DNA from 2 places in the Pantoea sp. X-Soil-OKNW-556 genome. Region 2 is predicted to be linked to the other one. Evidence: predicted binding sites of a transcription regulator. Region 2 holds the regulator's gene; the other holds the start of a gene.

Region 1 (10,502 bases), on a different replicon from region 2:
CGGCCCGTTTCACCTGCTCCGTCGCCCATGCGGTGCGTTGGGTCGCATTCCCACGTACTGACGGCGGGGCGAAACCATCAAATGCCGCATCATGTGCCGGATGTACGGCAATCAACTGCCCCTCCAGGTGGGTAGATAATTCACTGATCGCCAGACCATATTGCGCCAGCGAACCCATCACCTCGTCACAATAGGTCTGGCTGGTCGCGGCCTTTGCGAGATCAAAAATGTGTGGATGATTACAGGGGATCTGCAACGCCTTGTACCCCAACGCGGCAGCCCACTGCGCCAATCCCTCCAGCGAGTTGTAAGGTGCCCCGGCACCAATAAACTGTGACAGAAAAATACCCGGACCTTTTAACGTCTGCACAACCACCTCCAAAACCATCAATCGCGATATTTAAATGAAAACAGGAAAATGACAGCGATAACGGCAGCGGCAACCGCCGGTATCCACCAGAACAGGGCCCAGCTCTGCGCCGATACCTGACCCGCGACCAGGTGGTTATACAGCGCACCCGATATTTGCGAGCCGAGCAGCATGCCGATACCGTAGGTAAACATCACCACCATGCTTTGCGCCTGGCCTTTCACTTTTTCGCCAGCAACGCGGTCGGTGTAGATAAAACCCACCACAAAGAAGAAGTCGTAACAGACGCCGTGCAGCAGAATGCCAAGCCAGATCAAGGCACGTCCCTCTTCCCCCATCCCCAAGGCAAACAACGCATAACGTACGAACCAGGCACACATCCCCACCAGCAGCATGTATTTCACACCCAGCCGGCGGAACAGCAACGGGATCACCAGCATGAAAAAGATTTCTGACATTTGGCCGAAGGACATGATGGTGCTGACATTCTCAACCCCGGCGTCAGATAACCAGGAAGCGGTATAGGCGTAGTAGGTACCGAGCGGAATCGAGATCAACGTGGCGCACAACGCAAAGATAAAGAAGTGCCGAATTTTCAGCAGCGCAAAGGCGTCAGCGCAGAACAAATCCCGCACTTTGAACGGCAGACCTTTAGCGGGCGCAGGGGTGTGCGGCAGCGTCAGGCTATAAACCGCCAGCATCACCGAACAAATCGCCGCCACGGAGAAAATTGTGGTGCTGGCGGCAATGCCTGTGACACCGATAAAAATACCCGCGACGATCCAACCAATAGTGCCAAACACGCGCACCACCGGAAAACTCTTCTCACTGCTCGCCAGGCTGTGGAAAGCAATGTTGTTAGTTAATGCCAGGGTTGGCATGTAGCACAGCGTGTAACCAAACAACAACGCGATCAGCTGCGCGCCGTTTTCGGCGATCATCGCCTGGGGGACAAACCACAGAATCACCGCCCCTGCCAGATGCATCACCGCCAGCACGCGCTGCGACGGAAAAAAGCGGTCCACCAGCATCCCTAATACGAAAGGGGAGAGAATCGACGCAATCGGTCCGGCGGAAAACGCATCGCCAATCAGTAACGCCATATTGTGTTGTGTCATCACCAATCCGAGGGTGACCGACCAACTTCCCCAGATAAAAAATTGCAGAAACATCATCAATGACAGGCGTGGCACCAGCATGCGCTGGGCGACTGCTGTGTTTTCAGAATCTTGTGTTGTAGACAGCATATAAGCCTCACAGAGAAAAGTAATCGATTACAATTCACGACGAAATGAAAAGTAATCGATTACAAAATAAATATATCGCAGGTTGATCACATTTTTAAACATTGGAAAGTGACGGCTTCAGCACCTGACCCGGTCGGCATCAATGCCGCCGGTGGAACGTTGAAGATCCAACGGTGAAATAACGAGAACCGAAGTTTGTTTCCCGTGATATAGTTTTTCGCAATATCTTTTCTCACCCACCAGGTGAATAACATGAAAACCGATATCAGAAATCTGGATCTCAACCTGCTGAAAGCACTCGACGCGCTGTTGGATGAACGCAGCGTCACGCGCGCTGCGGAGCGACTATCACTGACGCAGCCCGCCGTCAGCGGTATGCTTACCCGGTTACGTGAATGCTTTGACGATCCGTTATTCACCCGCGCGCAGCGTGGCATTGTGCCCACCTTGCGTGCGCTTGAACTGGCAACGCCGGTAAAAAACATCCTTGCCGAAGTTGGGGAGCTGCTGAAGCCGCGTGAATTTGATCCGGCAACCGCTGAGATGACCCTCAACGTCGCCGCGACAGATTATGCGTTGCGCGCTGTCGTGGTGCCGTTTATGGCCGCCTTACGTCAGCAGGCACCGGGCATCCGTGTGGCGGTACTCCCGGTCAATAACGACCTATTGCCGATGCAGTTTGAACGTGGCGCGGTGGATGTCGCGCTGATTACCCCAGAAACCACCCCACCCGAGTTACACGCAAAAACGCTATATGCGGAAGATTATGTGTGCCTGCTGCGCGCCGATCATCCACTGGCACAATCCGGCGTCCTGTCATTAGATGAGTTCTGCTCCCAGGATCATGCGTTGGTGTCGTATGTTGGAGGCAGTTTTTATGGTGTCACCGATGAAGCACTGGCGACACTGGGGCGTTCTCGCCGGGTAACGCTCTCGGTGTGCAGTTTTCTGGTTCTGCCGGAAATCCTGCGCGTGAGTGATTTAATCAGCGTGGTACCGCGCAGGCTGGCATTGAACACCGCCGGGTTGAAAATCGTGGCACCGCCATTGGATATCCCAGGTTTTACCAAATCCGTCGCCTGGCATGAGCGCACCCATCGCGATCCGGGACATCGCTGGTTGCGAGAATTGTTGTTTTCCACCGCGTTATGAACCGTTAAATCAGGCCAGAGGATCAGATGATTTCTAAAGATAATGCCGAGCACTACATCTGGGGTGAAAGATGCGATGGATGGTATCTGGTCAAACGCCAGGACATGCTGGTTATTCACGAAAAAATGCCACCGCATACCGAGGAAAAGCGGCATTACCACGCCGTATCCCGACAATTTTTCTTTGTCGTGAAGGGCGTGCTGACCATGGAGCTGGAAGGTGAAAAGCAGGAAATCGCTGCGTTGCAGGGCATCGAAATTCCTCCCGAGGCAAAACACCAGGCCAGAAACGACAGCGATGACGCGGTAGAGTTTATTGTTATTTCCCACCCTACCACGCGAGGCGACCGCACTGACCTGCCCGATTTAGCATAAACGGGCAGGCAGGTATCCGCTGATTACCTACGAGCGTCGGGACGCAATTGGCGTACAAGGTACATTTTCGTTGCCACCGACACCAGCAACGCCAGCGCTAATCCCCAGACAAACACCTGCATCATTGCCTCGTAACTGCCGGTACTTTGTCGCAGCAGAGAGGATACGGACGATCCGACCAGCCCTGCGAGCGCCCAGGCGGTCAGCACATATCCGTGGATAGCACTGACCTGGCGGGAGCCAAAAATATCGCCAATATAGGCAGGCAACGTGGAAAAACCACCGCCATAGCAAGTCATGATCAACAGCAAAACCGCTTCAAACAGTAAGACGTGCTGCAATGAGGGCAGTAGCCAGAACGCGACAATTTGCAGAGCGAAAAAGAGGATGTAGGTATTGGGACGACCAATAATATCGGAGAAAGATGCCCACGCAATTCGCCCCAGCCCATTAAATAACCCGATCATCCCAACCAGCGACCCCGCTGCCAGTGCTGATATACCCGTTGCTTCCTGAGCCAGTGGAGAAGCGACGGAAATTAACGCAATACCGCAGGTGATATTTATAAACATCATCAGCCACAACCCTAAAAAACAGCGAGTACGGACCGCTTGATTGGCTGTCATTGGCATCACGCCCTGAGCCGGTATTTTGCCGGGCTTCACCTTTTCCCGCGCGGGTTGCCAGTCTGGTGGCGGTAATTTCAGACAGGCTGATGATAACAACATAATTGCCGTGTAACTGATTGCCTGTAGGAAAAAGGTCTGAGCAATACCTACCGAGCCAATAAGTAAACTCAGAATCGGCCCGCCTAAAAAAGCCCCAAAGCCGAAGCCCATAATGGCGAGGCCCGTTGCCAGACCGCGCCGGTCAGGAAACCATTTCATCAACATCGATACCGGGGTGACATACCCCGTCCCCAGCCCAAAGCCACCGACCAGGCAAAAAAACAGTAACAAACCTAAGCGCAACGTATCGTTCGATATCATGCCAGAGGTGGCTACACCGGCCCCCATCAGACCGACACCCCATAAACCCGTGGCGAGAAACCCCGAAAATCGCGGCCCACGTCGTTCAACAACATGCCCCATGACCGCAGCAGACATCCCCAGTACAAAAATAGCCAGACCAAATGGCAACCCTGCTTCAAACTCATTCCAGCCAAAGGCATCCATAAAAGGCTTTTTAAATACACTCCAGGCATAAACTGAACCTAAAGAAATATGGATACCCACCGCTCCGGCTGCGATAACCCAACGACAATTCATAAAAATCCCTTTATCAAATAGTAATCCATCCAAATTCTATATATGTTCCACTTCCTTATGAAAAGGATGAATTTCTTATTTAAATACATTTCATATATAAACAAAAACAACCTGAAAAACTCATGACCAAACGAGAGGCGATACGCATAACACTCTAATATATAATAAAAAAATCATGTTTTTTTGATGTTTGATATTTACCAAGGATATTCAGCAGGATGGCGGGTGCCCGGCATAACCGGACACCGTCAGATACGGACAGTTATTCTATGCCGAGATAACCGTCCATATAGGTTTGTGCAATCGCCTCCGACATATTGTTGCGCCAGCGCGGTGATAACGTGGCGTCATCTTTATATTCTTTACCGGCAAAGTGCGACGTTCCACTGATTGATTTTATGAACTCATCGCTGTGGAAATAGCTGACTCTTTTCTGCGCATCGGCGCTGGAGACACCTTGTGCACGATCTTTTTTGCCCAGTTGCCAGAACTGGGCAAAAAAAGGCGTCGCCATGCGGATGGAGTCAGCCTTGTTCATCACAAAATTGGGATCCGAATCTTCGACTTTATAGACGAATTTAGTCGCATGCCGTTTGGCGCTGGTATCCGTTTGCGCACAACCATTCAGTAACAGGAGAGATAAAGCGACAACACTCACAATGCGGAGGTTTCCATTCATTAAAAAGCTTCCTTTTGCATAAAACGATTGATTTATCATCAGCCCTGTCGGGCTGAAACCAGCACCTCGGGGTGCTGGCCGGGATCAGTCAGGTGAATTCATCGATTGTCATTCACCACCCTTTCACCCTCTTCCGTTAGTCTTACCTCGTAATAGCGTGACATATCCGTGGGCGAGGCAATGAATTCAATCAGCCCCGACCGCATCAATGACGCCAAACTTCGGCAGGTAATATCCCTTCGTTTGCACATTTCAATTTCAAAATCACATTTCATTTCCAGCCCTATGGCTTTATCACCACGTAGCCGGTGCTTAGTGCCACTTTGCATACGACGTAAAGTAATCAGTTTTGCCTGTGAAATTCCCATGCCTTCCCTTCCCCTGGATAAGATCAATAGTTATGAATAACTGCTGAACGAACGGCCTCGCGCTTTCGGACCATTGCAGTCCAACGCTTTTTATGAAATCACTGGGGTACGACACATAATAAGAATATCGAAAATAAATTGTAAATATTACGTAAGGCAAATTAAGACTGGATTATGTGTCCGACAACCGTTACTACTAGCAGAAAATGGCCGCGAGGCCCGGTATGCACTGTAAAACTACCCGTGATTATCGTCACTACTAAATTTGGTAGTTGCTTTATTTACCTGGATTGGCACTGAGGCAGATCAAATGAATAAGCCGGAAACGTATATGTTGTTAGCACTGGAGTGTTCCAGAAATGCGCTGCCGGACTGTCGGCCAAACCCGCCCGTGGGTTGTGTGATCGTGAGAAATGGCGAGGTGGTCTCTTCCGGTTTTACCCAATCACCGGGCTTGCACCATGCAGAGATTGCTGCCCTGTCGAAGCTTGAAATGTCGGTGAATGATTGCGATATCTACGTCACGCTGGAGCCATGTTCGTTTCAGGGAAGAACCCCCTCGTGTGCAAAGACGCTGGCCTCACTGAAACCAAATCATATCTACATTGCATTACTCGATCCTCATCCAAAGAATCAGGGTGCGGGCATTGAAATATTGCAGCATGCAGGCATCAGTTTCACTTTGGGGATTTGCCAGAATGAGGTTTCCGAATTCCTTTCTGAATACCTGATATCATCAGACCTCTGATTGAATCTCTGGCCGATAAAATAAAATAGATGCCAGGTCGATATATAAGGTTAATGGGTCTTTCACACAACCTGGTGCGACGCATTCCCTTCTTGCCACCGCTGCCAAAAAGTCAACCGACGAAATAATAACGAAACGGCATCTATTCCCGCCATTTATTGATCAATAAAAAACCATTATTGTAATTAATAATAATTCTCATTATAGTTCGCGTTTTCATTTTTGTTGGCAAAGGACAGATGACAAATCTCATGATGAAAACAATATCCCGCTATTCTCTACTGGCTTGTCTTATTGCGTACAGCCTTGGAAACTCCCCTGCATTTGCAAACGAAATAATAAGTGAAACGCCAGTGCAACAACTGGCGATTAGCGATAAAAAAAGCAGTAGCGACAATACTCTGGTCGTCACCGCCCGCGAGCAAACCCTGCAAGCGCCTGGCGTCTCCATCATCGACAGTGAAGCCATCAAAAAATACCCTATCCAGCGTGATGTTTCTGAACTGATCCGCACCATGCCCGGCGTGAATCTAACCGGTAATTCCAATAGCGGCCAGCGTGGTAATAACCGCCAGATTGATATTCGCGGTATGGGTCCCGAAAACACCCTGATTCTGGTTGACGGGATGCCGGTCAGCAGCCGCAACTCGGTGCGCTATGGCTGGCGTGGTGAGCGTGATACCCGTGGCGACAGCAACTGGGTGCCGCCCGAAATGATCGATCGTATTGAGGTTATTCGCGGCCCGGCGGCCGCGCTGTATGGCAATGGCGCGATGGGAGGCGTGGTCAACATCATCACCAAACCGGCAGAAAAAGAGTGGCATGGTAATTTCAACACTTATTACAACGTGCCAGAACACAAATCTGAAGGGGCCACCAAACGTTATAACGCCAGCCTGAGCGGCGCTTTAACGGATAATCTGACCCTGCGCCTGTATAGCAACTGGAGTAAAACACAGGCAGACGCGCAGAATATTAACAGCGGGCATGAAGCTGAGCGTAGCGGTAAATACGCAGGTATGGTGCCGGCAGGCCGTGAAGGGGTGATCAATAAAAACATTAATAGCGTATTGCGCTGGGAGTTTATGCCCATGCAGGCGCTGGAATTGAATGCGGGTTATAGCCGCCAGGGCAACCTTTACGCCGGTGACACGCAGAACACCAACAGCAGCACCCTGGTTAAGGAAAATTACGGTAAAGAAACCAACGTGATTTACCGGCAAACACTCTCCCTGAAATATACCGGTGCCTGGGATAACGGCGTGACCACCAACAATTACATTCAGTTCGAAAAAACCCGTAATAAAAGACTTAACGAAGGTCTGTCCGGTGGACTGGAGGGATTATTCAGCACGACAGATGAAGGTTTTTCTACCATTGTTCTGAATGATACCAACCTGCATTCCGAGGTAAACATTCCCTTTGACGGATGGGTTAGCCAGACAATGACCTTTGGTGCGGAGATGAATCATCAAACGATGAAAGATCCCACCTCCAATACTCTGACCAATACTTCGGAGGTCGACGGCGTCTCCAGTTCCGGTCGGAGCATCTATAGCTCAGCCAATATCTATGGCGTCTACACTGAAGATAATATTGATCTGACCGACTCAACCCGACTGACTCCGGGATTACGTTTCAATCATCAAACCTACACCGGCAGCAATATCAGCCCCTCGCTGAACCTGTCGCAGGATTTGGGGGAAGATTTTACCCTGAAATTGGGCATTGCCCGTGCCTGGAAGGCACCTAACCTGTACCAGACCAACCCCAATTATCTGCTCTACAGCAGCGGCAACGGATGCTACGCCAGTTCCACCAGCTGTTATTTACAGGGTAATAAGGATCTCAAAGCCGAAACCAGCGTCAATAAAGAGATCGGTATCGAGTACCATCATGAAGGGGTGCAGGCCGGTTTGACCTGGTATCGTAACGACTATCACAACAAAATCGAGGCAGGCTATTCCCCGGCGTACAGCAACGGTACATCAAACATCTATAAATGGCAGAACGTGCCAAAATCTGTCGTTCAGGGGCTGGAAGGCACGTTGAATTTTCCGATCAGCGAAAATTTGACCATGAACAACAATTTCACTTACATCATCGACAATAAAAACGAAACCTCTGGCGATTACCTGTCGATTATCCCGAAATATACCATTAACTCGACGCTGGACTGGCAGGCAACCAACGCCCTTTCTGTCCAGGGAACCATGACATGGTATGGCCGCCAAAAGCCGCCTAAATATAACTCCCAGGGTGAGGACACGTCCGGCAGTGAAAAATGGCAGGTTTCCCCCTATGCCATTTTTGGTGCGAGCGCAGTTTATAACATCAATAAAAATATCGATATCACAGCGGGTATCGATAATTTGTTAGATAAACGCCACTTCCGCGCAGGCAACGCGCTGACCTCGGGCGCCAACGGCACTTACGCTTATGGTGCAGGAGCGCGCACCTATAACGAGTCGGGACGGACTTATTATATGGAGCTCGGGATGCATTTCTGACAGAAAGCCGCCTGCTGCCATCTTTAGCCCGGCAGCTATGATGTGCACTGACTTGCATTTAAAACGGAAAAGGCCGCCTTGCGGCGACCTCTTCCGGCACTTCCCTGTACGACCATCCGTTATTTGTACAGTTCTGCGGTCATGTGAACACGGTTATTAGTGTTCGCTTCGGTGATTTTGTACTGTGCACCCTGCTGTGCGGCCTGTGCAGCAATTTTCGCTTCTGCACCGTCCAGGGTTGAAGAGGTGACAGAGATGCTTTGCGCGAAGCTGGCTGCTGACATCAGGGAAAGAGCGGCTACAGCGGCGATTGACAGTGCTTTGATAGTTTTCATGGTCTTAATCCTTAATTAGTTTGTTTGGAAGGCTGTGTGCCTTCGATGAAAGTAATAATAACCATAGTTATCGTTTCATGATTGATAATTAGTGCGATAACTGTGATCGTGCTAATTATTACCTTATTTAGTCAGTTCAGCTGACAGGTAAGCACCGTTGTCCACGCGTGCGCCGGTGATTTTGTACTGCGCACCCTGCTGAGCGGCCTGAGCAGCGATTTTGGCTTCTGCGCCATCCAGGGTGGAAGCGGAAGCGGTGATGCTCTGCGCAAAGCTACCGAAAGAAACCAGTGACAGGGCGGCAACTGCAACGAAAGTTTTGATAGATTTCATGGTCATTTCCTCAGAAGTTTGTTTAATCGGTGAGGCGTTGTGCCTCGATGTGAGAGAGAATAGACCTGACGGCGGGGGAGTAAAAGCTGAGGGATTTGCTGAAATAATTCAAAAAAATTGAATATAAAAAAAGGCGCGATAAATCGCGCCCTGCCATCAATCACAGTTTGTTAGCGTCAGCCCAGCAGCTCTTTTCGAACGATTTCTGCACCCGCGCTTAACGCCTCCAGCTTGCCTCTGGCGACCCGGCGCGATAGCGGCGTCATGCCACAGTTGGTAGACGGATAGAGTTTGTCAGCATCGACAAACTTAAGCACGTTGCGCAGCGTAGCGGCGACTTCTTCCGGGGTCTCGATGGTATTGGTTGCCACATCGATCGCCCCCACCATCACCTTTTTACCGCGAATCAGTTCAATCAGATCCATTGGAACATGCGAGTTGTGACATTCCAGGGAAATGATATCAATGTTGGATGTTTGCAGTTTAGGGAACACCTCTTCATATTGGCGCCACTCGTTCCCCAGAGTCTTTTTCCAATCGGTATTGGCTTTGATGCCATAGCCATAGCAAATATGCACAGCCGTCTCACATTTAAGCCCTTCGATGGCTCTTTCTAAAGCAGCAATCCCCCAGTCATTCACCTCATCAAAAAAGACATTAAATGCAGGTTCATCAAACTGGATAATATCAACACCTGCCGCCTCTAACTCTTTGGCTTCCTGGTTAAGAATTTTGGCGAATTCCCAGGCAAGTTTTTCACGGCTTTTATAGTGTCCATCATAAAGTGTATCAATCATCGTCATCGGACCTGGTAAGGCCCATTTGATCGGTTGACTGGTTAGTTGACGTAAAAATTTAGCATCTTCGACAAATACGGGCTTTTGACGAGCAACTTCACCCACAACGGACGGTACACTCGCTTCATAGCGATTACGAATTTTAACGATCTCGCGTTTCTCAAAATCAACGCCGCTGAGATGCTCAATAAAGGTCGTGACAAAATGTTGGCGTGTTTGCTCACCATCACTGACGATATCAATACCGGCTTTTAATTGATCTTCCAGGCACAAACGCAGCGCATCATGTTTGCCCTCAATTAATTCCGCATCCTGCAATTT
Region 2 (10,502 bases):
GCCAGATACTCCAGCGAGGCAGCAAAATCGTCGCATTGTTGGTAATGCAATGGGATGCCCCGTTCCGCCAGCGCCCCCTGCAACAAACACAGGCTTTGATAAATAAACGCCGCCTGTTTCGGTGCCATATGATGTTGCTGCCACTGGCCGGGCGTGGCGATAAACAGCGCCAGCACGCGCGCACCCGGATCGCGACAGGCAGCATACAGCGCGCTGTTGTCATTGATGCGTAAATCATTGCGCAGCCAGACAAGATGAGTGGTCATAAAGCTCCTGAGATTATTGGCCATAGCGCAGACGCAGCGCTTCCGGATAAGGGTCGAAATAACGCTGCTGGGTTAGCCACGGATGCGGGAACTCCGCCATGTAGTGTTTCAGCATGGTGATCGGGGCCAGTAACGGCTGTAGCCCACAGCGATAACGGTCAATCAGCAGGGCCAGCTCCTGGCGTTGCGGCGAGGTCAGCTGACGGCGGAAATAACCCTGCACATGCATCAACACATTGGTGTGGTTGCGTCGGGTCGATTTGTGCGCCAGCAAACGCATCAACCGGTTGCGATATTCAAAAGCATAATCATCCAGCGAATCCCACGACTCCATCTTCGCCACAAAACGTCCCAACTCACGGTATTCATCCTGAGAGTGAGACAGCAGCAGCAGTTTGTAGCGACTATGGAACGCCACCAGTTGATGACGCGTCAGGCCATTGCGCCACATCTGATTGAACTCATGCAGGGCGTAAACACGGCCAATGAAATTTTCCCGGATATCCGCATCGTTGAGACGACCATCCTCTTCCAGTGGCAACCACGGCAGTTCACGCTGGAGGAATTCGGTGAAAATGCCGGTCCCCGCTTTACGATTGTTGTTGGTTTGCGGTTCATACACCCGCACCCGCTCCAGACCACAACTGGGTGATTTGGCGCACAGGATGTAGCCACACAGATGATGCAACCCTTTCACCCGTTGTGCAGACCACTGCGCCATCAGATCCGTGACCTCATCGCCGCCCGCCTTACTGAAGCACAGATGTACGCGCGCATCGTCCTCTTTTACCAGACGCAGCGCCGGACGCGGCGTCGGCAAACCAATCGCCATTTCCGGGCATACCGGCTCGAAATGGACAAAGGGGCTGAGTTCGTCTGTCGCAAAGGCAAAACGCTTATGGCCGCCATCAAAGCGAACGCTATCCCCGAGCAGGCAGGCACTGATACCGACAGGAATTTTTTCGCGCATACTTGTACAACCTCCGAAATCTTGTAGAGGTTTTAAGTGTAGCTGAAATGTATGCCAAACACAGCGTCAGCGGGGATGCGCAGTGAAAAATTGGCATAAAAAAACCCGGTGCTTCAGGGAAGACACCGGGCGGAACGACAGCGGAACAGCGTTACCAGAAAATGCCGCCAGCCGCTTCAGATTGCGCCAGCCAAACTGGCTTCGCGCTGGTTTTGCACCACATACGGTGCAGATAGCTGTAAAAGCGTGCGCGATCGGCACGGAACAGCATTACAGGGAGCGCCAGCACCCCCAGCAACACCACCAGCGCGCGGCGCAGCACAACTTTGTAGAACGGATATGCCTGATACATGGTTGCCTCCTGGTGAGTCTGAGAAAATGTGATCTGACACAAATATTACGCCTCGTTGTGTAATTTTACTACTCATCCGACCACTTTTTTGATCTTTTTTTGTCCATTTCATCGCCGCACTGAAATTAAGTTACATGAATGTAAATGTAAGGTTCCCAATGGGTAACAAACTTCAACACGGACGGCGGCGCGATTTATTGCTACAGTGAACCGTTATCCATTTCAGCCGCAGGAGTTCGCGTGACCACCATCTTGATCGTTGAAGATGAAAAGGAGATCCGCCGTTTCGTGCGCCTGGCGCTTGAAGGCGAAGGGCTAAAGATTGTGGAAGCCGAGCAGTTGCAGCGCGGCCTGATTGAAGCCGCCACGCGCAAACCCGATTTGGTGATCCTTGACCTCGGTTTGCCCGACGGCGATGGCAATGACTTTATCCGTGAAGTGCGCCAGTGGAGCAGCATGCCGGTGATTGTGTTATCCGCCCGCACGGACGAACAGGATAAAATCGATGCGCTGGATGCCGGTGCCGATGACTATCTCACCAAGCCTTTTGGCATTGGTGAACTGCTGGCACGGGTGCGTGTGGCGTTGCGACGTCATCAGGGCAGCCAGTTCGAACCGGTATTGCGTTTTGGTGACGTGACGGTCGATCTGGCGGCGCGTCGTGTGCTGCGCGCTGGCGAAGAGGTGCATCTGACGCCGACCGAATTTCGTCTGCTCAGTTTGCTGCTGAATAATGCCGGAAAAGTGCTGACACAACGTCAGTTGCTGAACCAGGTCTGGGGGCCAAATGCGGTGGAGCATAGCCATTATCTGCGCATTTATATGGGGCATCTGCGTCAGAAGCTCGAAACCAACCCCACCCAACCCAACCATCTGCTGACAGAAACCGGCATTGGTTATCGGTTTATGCCATAAAAAAAGGCGCAGAACGCGCCTTTTTTCATTTCGCTGTGCTTAAGCGTTTTTCAACACTTCGCTCACGATTTCTACCGCTTCTTTCTCGATCAGCTGGCGATGCTCAGCGCCGAGGAAGCTTTCACAGTAGATTTTATAAGCATCTTCGGTGCCGGACGGACGCGCGGCGAACCAGCCGTTCTCCGTCATCACCTTCAGACCACCAATTGATGCGCCGTTACCCGGTGCCGCCGTCAGACGTGCGGTGATCGGATCACCGGCCAGCGTGTCAGCGCTCACCATTTCCGGTGAAAGCTTCGACAATGCCGCTTTCTGCGCGGAAGTCGCAGCTGCCTGCAAACGGTTGTAGCTTGGTGCGCCAAAACGCGCCGCCAGCTCATCATAATGTTGCTGCGGGTTTTTACCGGTGACAGCGGTGATTTCCGCCGCCAGCAGGCACAGAATGATACCGTCTTTATCGGTGGACCAGGCCGTGCCGTCGAAACGCAGGAACGACGCCCCGGCACTCTCTTCGCCACCAAAGCCGAAGCTGCCGTCGAACAAGCCATCAACGAACCATTTGAAGCCCACTGGCACTTCCACCAGCTTGCGGCCAATGTCGTTCACCACGCGGTCAATCATCGCGCTGGACACCAGGGTTTTACCCACGGCGACATCTTTGCCCCACTGTGGACGATGCTGGAACAGGTAGTTGATCGCCACCGCCAGATAGTGGTTCGGGTTCATCAGGCCAGCCGGCGTCACAATGCCGTGGCGGTCGTAATCGGGATCGTTACCGAAAGCCAGGTCGAATTTGTCACGGTACGCCAACAGGCCAGCCATCGCGCACTCTGACGAGCAGTCCATACGCACCACGCCATCTTTATCCAGATGCATGAAGCGGAAGGTCTGATCGATAGCATCGTTAACAATGGTGATATCCAGCTTGTAATGCTCTGCGATACGCTGCCAGTAGGCCATACCAGAGCCACCAAGCGGATCAACACCAATTTTCAGGCCCGCTTTCTGAATCGCCGGGAAGTCGATCACCTGTGCCAGACCCTCAACATAGGGTTGGATCAGATCCTGCTCAACGATATGACCGCTGGCCCACGCCTGATCCAGTGGCAGGCGTTTTACATCCTTCAGACCCGCTTTCATCAGCTGGTTAGCACGATCTTCCACCACTTTGGTGACGTTCGTATCGGCCGGGCCACCATTCGGCGGGTTGTATTTGATACCACCGTCTTCCGGCGGGTTGTGCGACGGGGTGATAACGATGCCATCAGCCAGTGCGCCACCGCGTTTGTTGTGCTCAAGGATCGCGTTGGAGATAGCAGGCGTCGGCGTGTAGCCGTTGTCCTGCTGCACAATCACATCGACGCCATTAGCCGCCAGCACTTCCAGCACCGACAAAATCGCCGGTTCCGACAGCGCATGGGTGTCTTTACCGACATAGCACGGACCGGTGATGCCGTTCTTCTTACGATCTTCCGCGATGGCCTGCGCAATCGCCAGAATATGCATTTCGTTGAAGCTGTGACGACCTGCGCTACCACGGTGACCGGAAGTACCAAATTTCACCGCATGTTCAGGGTTATCCACATCCGGCTTCAGGACGTAGTACTGAGAGGTTAATTGTGCAACGTTAATCAAATCGCTCTGCTGGGCGGGCTGCCCGGCACGGGGGTGATTGGCCATTGGCGCTTCTCCCTGACGCTTCGGTTTAAATGGTGCCGCAAACTTTCTCTGTCAGTTCCTGCGGGAACTGCATGGCTAACATGATGTGTTCCACCATGCTGCATTTGCGACCGGTATTGGTATTGGTGATCACCCAGTACGGTGTGCCGGGCACATGCTTCGGCTTAGTATGGGTGCCATTTTGCAGCAGCGTATGCTCATCACCGGCAAAATAGACGCGGGTGCGTCCTTGCAGTGACGCCGTGGCATCCGCAAAGGCTGCGGGATCAAGACGATAGAGCGTTGACAACACCAGCATAAAGCGATTAACCGCCTTTTTCTGCTCTGCATACTCATCGGAAAGTAACAGTTCACGTACCGCACGAACGCGATCCTGCGGACGGGCTTGCGTTGCGACCGGCTGGGCTTCTTTGGCCGCAACGGCGACAACAGCAGAGGTTGCAGGGGCACTCTGACCGGCAGTGAACTTCAGCATGCGGCGCAAAATTTCGGAGGCGCTTTCACCAATGTGCTGGGTGTGGCTGGCAATATAACGGTAGAGTTCTTCGTCAACTTCAATCGTTTTCATCTTTTTCCGTACGATTCTGGCAAATGACAGAACCACGCATTTCTGCAAAGGCCTTAGCAAAATCCTGCCGTGCAAAATGTGAGCGGGCTCTAACATGAGGATTATAAAGTTAAATCCCAGGCGGCCGATAGCGCTGGCATCGTTTCAGGGCAAAAGTCGGAATATGCCCTAATGCCCACCAGGTTGGCTCCTGAGCAGGTGGATTCATGATAACCTAAGCGAAGCTCACAACCGTAAGAACTTTGCCATGATTTTGAATGCCCGTCTGGAAACTGAACAATCTGCCCCTGATGCTCCTCCAATTCTGTTAATTCATGGCCTGTTTGGCAGCCTGGATAACCTTGGCGTGCTGGCGCGTGGCCTGCGCGATGCCCGTCCCACCTTGCAGGTGGATGTACGCAATCACGGTCTGTCCGCGCGCAGCGACGAGATGAACTATGCGGCGATGGCGCAAGATATCGTTGACACTCTTGACGCCCACGGCCTCGATCGTGTTGGCGTAATCGGCCATTCGATGGGTGGCAAAATTGCCATGACGTTAAGTGCCATTGCGCCGGAACGCATTGAAAAGCTGGTGATGATTGATATCGCGCCGGTGGATTATCAGACACGCCGCCATGATGAGATTTTTGCTGCTATCCGTGCCGTAAGCGCCGCGGGTGTGACACGTCGCGGTGAAGCCGCCGAGGTGATGCACACCCTGTTGGAAGAAGAAGGGGTCATTCAGTTCATTCTGAAATCGTTCCAGGATGGCGAATGGCGCTTTAATGTGCCGGTGCTGTGGGATAATTACGCCACCATTTCCGGCTGGAATGAGGTTCCTGCATGGCCACATCCGGCGCTGTTTATTCGCGGGAGCGAATCGCCTTATCTGGACAATCAACATCGTGATGCGTTGCTGCGCCAGTTTCCACAGGCGCATGCGCATGTCATCAGTGGTGCCGGTCACTGGGTCCATGCTGAAAAACCTGAGGCGGTTTTGCGCGCAGTTCGCCGCTTTTTTGTACTGTAAAAGCAAAAGCTTGCCGCAAAACGTTTAAGGTTGGCGTCGCAAGGAGTGCTGGAGTATGATGTCGCGCTAAAAATTTGCCGCGGATGATTTTTTCACCGTGGCTGGGCCGATAATGTATAAATTGCGCAGCGCCTTTCCGCCGTTCGCGCCCACTCAGTTTTACAAAAAATGGCAAAAGAACAAACTGACCGCACCACGCTCGATCTCTTCGCTGATGAGCGACGTCCCGGTCGCCCCAAAACCAGTCCGCTAACGCGTGACGAACAGTTGCGCATTAACAAGCGCAACCAGCTAAAACGCGACAAAGTGCGTGGTTTACGTCGCGTGGAGCTAAAAATGAGCAGTGAAGCGGTTGACGCGCTTAATACTCTGGCAGAGCAGCAGAACATCAGCCGTAGCGAATTGATTGAACAAATGCTGCTGGCGCAACTCAAACTGTCGTAACACACGCAGACCGCACGCAGGAACACAAAGTCTCGGCTTTACAAGTTCCGCCACTTTGCCCGGTCTGCTATCATTCGCTTAACTGTGCATTCAACCCATATATCAGGATTTAAGAGGTTACTTAACTCATGGCAATCGTAGGCATTTTCTTCGGCAGCGATACCGGCAATACTGAAAACATTGCAAAAATGATCCAGAAACAACTGGGTAAAGATGTGGCCGAAGTGCATGACATTGCCAAGAGCACCAAAGAAGATCTCGAAGCATTCGATATCCTGCTGCTGGGCATTCCGACCTGGTACTACGGCGAAGCGCAATGTGACTGGGATGATTTCTTCCCGACTCTGGAAGAAATTGATTTCAATGGCAAATTAGTCGCGCTGTTTGGCTGCGGTGACCAGGAAGATTACGCTGAATACTTCTGTGATGCTATGGGCACCATCCGCGATATCATCGAGCCAAACGGCGCGGTGATTGTGGGACACTGGCCGACCGAAGGCTACCATTTCGAAGCCTCGAAAGGTCTGGCAGATGACAAACACTTCCTCGGTCTGGCGATCGATGAAGATCGTCAGCCTGAACTGACCAACGAACGTGTTGATAAATGGGTGAAACAGATTTTCGATGAGCTGCAACTGAAAGAGATCATTGAAGCCTGATCCCCTGCCCTCCTCAATGTGGGCGCTGGCTCACATTGAGTTAAAGGAATTTCCTATAAAAATAATAGCTACTGTTTTTTAACTTTTTCCCGCAAATCTGTAGAATACCCGTAACGGTCATCCGCTTATTCCTCTGGCATCAGAATGAGGCTGAGTGAAATGGAAACAAAGACCTGCACGATCCCCGCCGGCGTTAGTGACATTTCTCCTTACAGCCACTGGTGATTTTCAGGACATTGCCTTGGTTTTCATTTCACTGCTTGAGTTCTATAATGAGACGCAAATGAGAATGCGCGTGATCGACATTCAAGGCCCTGCGCCGCAAGTGACTAGCTAAGTAACAGGACAATATCCGCATGACTGACAACAACTCCGCATTGAAGAAGGCTGGCCTGAAAGTCACGCTCCCCAGACTGAAAATTCTGGAAGTGCTTCAGGAACCCGAATGCCATCACGTCAGCGCGGAAGATTTGTACAAACGCCTGATCGACATGGGCGAAGAGATTGGTCTGGCAACGGTTTATCGCGTTCTTAACCAGTTTGATGACGCGGGAATCGTGACCCGCCATAACTTCGAGGGTGGTAAATCCGTCTTTGAACTGACGCAACAGCATCACCATGACCACCTGATCTGCCTGGATTGTGGCAAAGTGATCGAATTCAGCGATGAATCCATTGAAACCCGTCAGCGCGAAATCGCCACACGTCACGGTATCAAGTTGACTAACCACAGTCTGTACTTGTACGGCCACTGTGCGTTGGGAGACTGCCGCGAAGACGAGACGCTCCACGACAAGCAATAAAATGTGCTATGCAGTATAAAAAAACCGGTGCCTGGCACCGGTTTTTTTATGGCTGCTTCACTGCACCAGCGTTTCCTGTAAATAACGCCAGCGCGGAATTGAGGTACTGCAATCCAGCACCGCCAGTGAGATGCGGCTCTGGTTAGTGCCGTTCATCATTTGCAATTCGCGATACTGAATCGTCACTTCCTTGCTTTGTTGCGAGATGATGGCATGTTCGCTGGTGGCGATACGCATCCCTTCACGTTGACCACGCAGTTGACGGAACAGCACTTCCGTCGCATTGAAATCCAGTTGCTTGCCCTGCGGTGTCACCATTTTGAAATCCGGGTGAAAGTGCGAAAGGAACAATTCAATGCTGTCGTCGGTGCTATCCGACTGATTAAAAATACGTTCGATAAGTTGATGTAATACCACTACGCTGTGTTTGGCTTCCTGAGCGAGACTTGTCATTTTTTTTCCTTTATAACCCGCGGAGCAACGTCTGAGAGCGCATAGCCTACCTGAAAAAAAGTTTTTAACACTCGTAAATTGATTAATTATGTTAAAGTCAGATTAGTTGCAAATCCCGGTAACAAGCACGTTTCGCAAGCCACAGAATAAAAGATGGCTAAACTCAAATTACAGCCAATAAAAAAGGGCGATTTCTCGCCCTTTTATCAGGATATGGGGAAAACGACAAAAAGGATTAATCGCCGATTTTCGCCCAGGTATCACGCAAACCGACAGTACGGTTGAATACCAGCTTAGAAGGCTGCGAATAAACGCTATCTGCGCAAAAATAACCTTCACGTTCAAATTGATACGGCGCAAGCGCTACTGCATCACGCAGACCCGGCTCAACAAAACCTTGTTTGATTTCCAGCGAGTTCGGGTTGATGGTGGTGAGGAAATCCTCTGCCGCACCTGGGTTCGGTACACTGAACAGACGGTCGTACAGACGGAATTCCGCAGGCAGCGCATGGATCGCCGAAACCCAGTGGATCACACCTTTCACTTTACGGCCATCAGCCGGATCTTTGCTCAGGGTATCGACGTCACAGGTACAATAGATGCAGGTGATATTGCCTTCATCATCTTTCGCTACGCGCTCGGCACGGATCACATAAGCATTACGCAGACGGACCTCTTTACCCAGCACCAGACGTTTGTACTGCTTGTTGGCTTCCTCACGGAAATCAGCGCGATCGATCCACACCTCACGACTGAACGGAACCTCACGCGTGCCCATTTCCGGTTTGTTCGGATGGTTCGGCATGGTGATGATCTCTTCATGACCCGCAGGCAGGTTCTCAATCACCACTTTCAGCGGATCCAGCACCGCCATAGCACGCGGCGCATTCTCGTTGAGATCGTCACGGATACATGACTCCAGCGAGGCCATCTCAACGATGTTGTCCTGTTTCGTCACACCAATTCGCAGGCAGAATTCACGAATCGAGGCTGCGCTGTAACCACGACGGCGCAAACCGGACACGGTCAGCATACGCGGGTCATCCCAGCCTTCTACCACCTTTTCACTCACCAGCTGAGTCAGTTTACGCTTCGACATCACCGCGTATTCCAGATTCAGACGTGAGAATTCATACTGACGCGGGTGAACCGGAATGCTGATGTTGTCCAGCACCCAATCGTACAGGCGACGGTTATCCTGGAACTCCAGCGTACACAGTGAATGGGTAATGCCTTCCAGTGCGTCGGAGATGCAGTGGGTAAAATCGTACATCGGGTAGATGCACCATTTGTTACCAGTCTGGTGATGCTCAGCAAATTTAATGCGATACAGCACCGGATCGCGCATCACGATAAAGTTTGATGCCATATCGATTTTGGCACGCAGGCAAGCCTTGCCCTCTTCGAAGCCACCGGCGCGCATTTTTTCAAACAGCGCCAGGTTCTCTTCCGGTGTGCGATCGCGGAACGGGCTGTTTTTACCCGGGGCAGTCAGGGTGCCACGGTATTCGCGAATCTCTTCCGGCGAAAGCTCATCCACATAGGCCAGGCCTTTGTTGATCAGTTCGACCGCATAGTTGTACAGCTGGTCGAAATAGTTCGAGGAGTAACAAACGTCTCCGCTCCATTCAAAGCCCAGCCATTGCACGTCGCGCTTGATGGACTCGACGAACTCCATATCTTCTTTCACCGGGTTGGTGTCGTCGAAGCGCAGATTGCACTGTCCCTGGTAATCTTGTGCGATACCAAAATTCAGACAGATCGATTTCGCATGGCCAATATGCAGGTAACCATTGGGCTCAGGCGGGAAACGGGTATGCACGCTGTTGTGCTTACCGCTCGCCAAATCTTCGTCGATAATCTGACGAATAAAGTTCGTTGGGCGGGCTTCAGCCTCACTCATCTCAAAATCCTCAAATACAATACGGGTGATTTGTCCTGGAAAGTAACGGAGTATGATCCACAAAGCGCAGAAGGGAAACAACCGTTTGTTGGTCGTTTTAAAACAAAAAAGGCAGGAATCGCTTCCTGCCTTTGGGGTTTATCACAAGGGTTTAGCCTTTAACCTCGTACAAACGGGTTTCACCGGCGACCACTGACCCACTAGCCAGCAGATTGAGGCCAGCGAAATCATCGCTGTTGCTGACCACCACCGGGCTGATCATCGAACGGGCATTGGCATTGAGGAAATCCAGATCCATTTCCAGCACTGGCTGGCCCGCCACCACCGTTGCGCCCTCTTCCACCAGACGCGAGAAGCCTTTGCCTTCCAGCGCGACGGTATCCAGACCCATATGCACCACGATCTCAACACCGTTCTCGCTCTCCAGACAGAAAGCATGGTTGGTATTGAAGATTTTCACGATGGTACCGGCAATCG

The links. Region 2 encodes Fur, which represses iron uptake genes when iron is present. Its sites were predicted from a motif close to ATAATAATGAGAACNACTATCAA; they were not measured.
Region 1: a site for Fur is predicted at 6,392-6,414, ahead of AC6I8T_RS27600 (TonB-dependent siderophore receptor). Genes of this name have one in related genera too.

What each region holds. Positions count from the first base shown of each region.
Region 1 covers NZ_AP035994.1:237,001-247,502, forward strand. The annotation lists gene AC6I8T_RS27560 (sugar phosphate isomerase/epimerase family protein) at 1-370, opposite strand, end outside; gene AC6I8T_RS27565 (MFS transporter) at 388-1,617, opposite strand; gene AC6I8T_RS27570 (LysR family transcriptional regulator) at 1,870-2,769, shown strand; gene AC6I8T_RS27575 (cupin domain-containing protein) at 2,796-3,143, shown strand; gene AC6I8T_RS27580 (L-lactate MFS transporter) at 3,167-4,411, opposite strand; gene AC6I8T_RS27585 (Exc2 family lipoprotein) at 4,674-5,090, opposite strand; gene AC6I8T_RS27590 (hypothetical protein) at 5,189-5,458, opposite strand; gene AC6I8T_RS27595 (bifunctional diaminohydroxyphosphoribosylaminopyrimidine deaminase/5-amino-6-(5-phosphoribosylamino)uracil reductase RibD) at 5,769-6,206, shown strand; gene AC6I8T_RS27600 (TonB-dependent siderophore receptor) at 6,458-8,716, shown strand; gene AC6I8T_RS27605 (YdgH/BhsA/McbA-like domain containing protein) at 8,836-9,051, opposite strand; gene AC6I8T_RS27610 (DUF1471 domain-containing protein) at 9,175-9,384, opposite strand; gene AC6I8T_RS27615 (methionine synthase) at 9,561-10,502, opposite strand, start outside.
Region 2 covers NZ_AP035990.1:1,262,828-1,273,329, reverse strand. The annotation lists gene phrB (deoxyribodipyrimidine photo-lyase) at 1-266, opposite strand, end outside; gene AC6I8T_RS05775 (YbgA family protein) at 280-1,236, opposite strand; gene AC6I8T_RS05770 (DUF2517 family protein) at 1,388-1,588, opposite strand; gene kdpE (two-component system response regulator KdpE) at 1,829-2,503, shown strand; gene pgm (phosphoglucomutase (alpha-D-glucose-1,6-bisphosphate-dependent)) at 2,543-4,183, opposite strand; gene seqA (replication initiation negative regulator SeqA) at 4,209-4,751, opposite strand; gene ybfF (esterase) at 4,999-5,763, shown strand; gene ybfE (LexA regulated protein) at 5,932-6,207, shown strand; gene fldA (flavodoxin FldA) at 6,336-6,866, shown strand; gene fur (ferric iron uptake transcriptional regulator) at 7,223-7,669, shown strand; gene AC6I8T_RS05730 (hypothetical protein) at 7,727-8,122, opposite strand; gene glnS (glutamine--tRNA ligase) at 8,358-10,025, opposite strand; gene nagE (N-acetylglucosamine-specific PTS transporter subunit IIBC) at 10,177-10,502, opposite strand, start outside.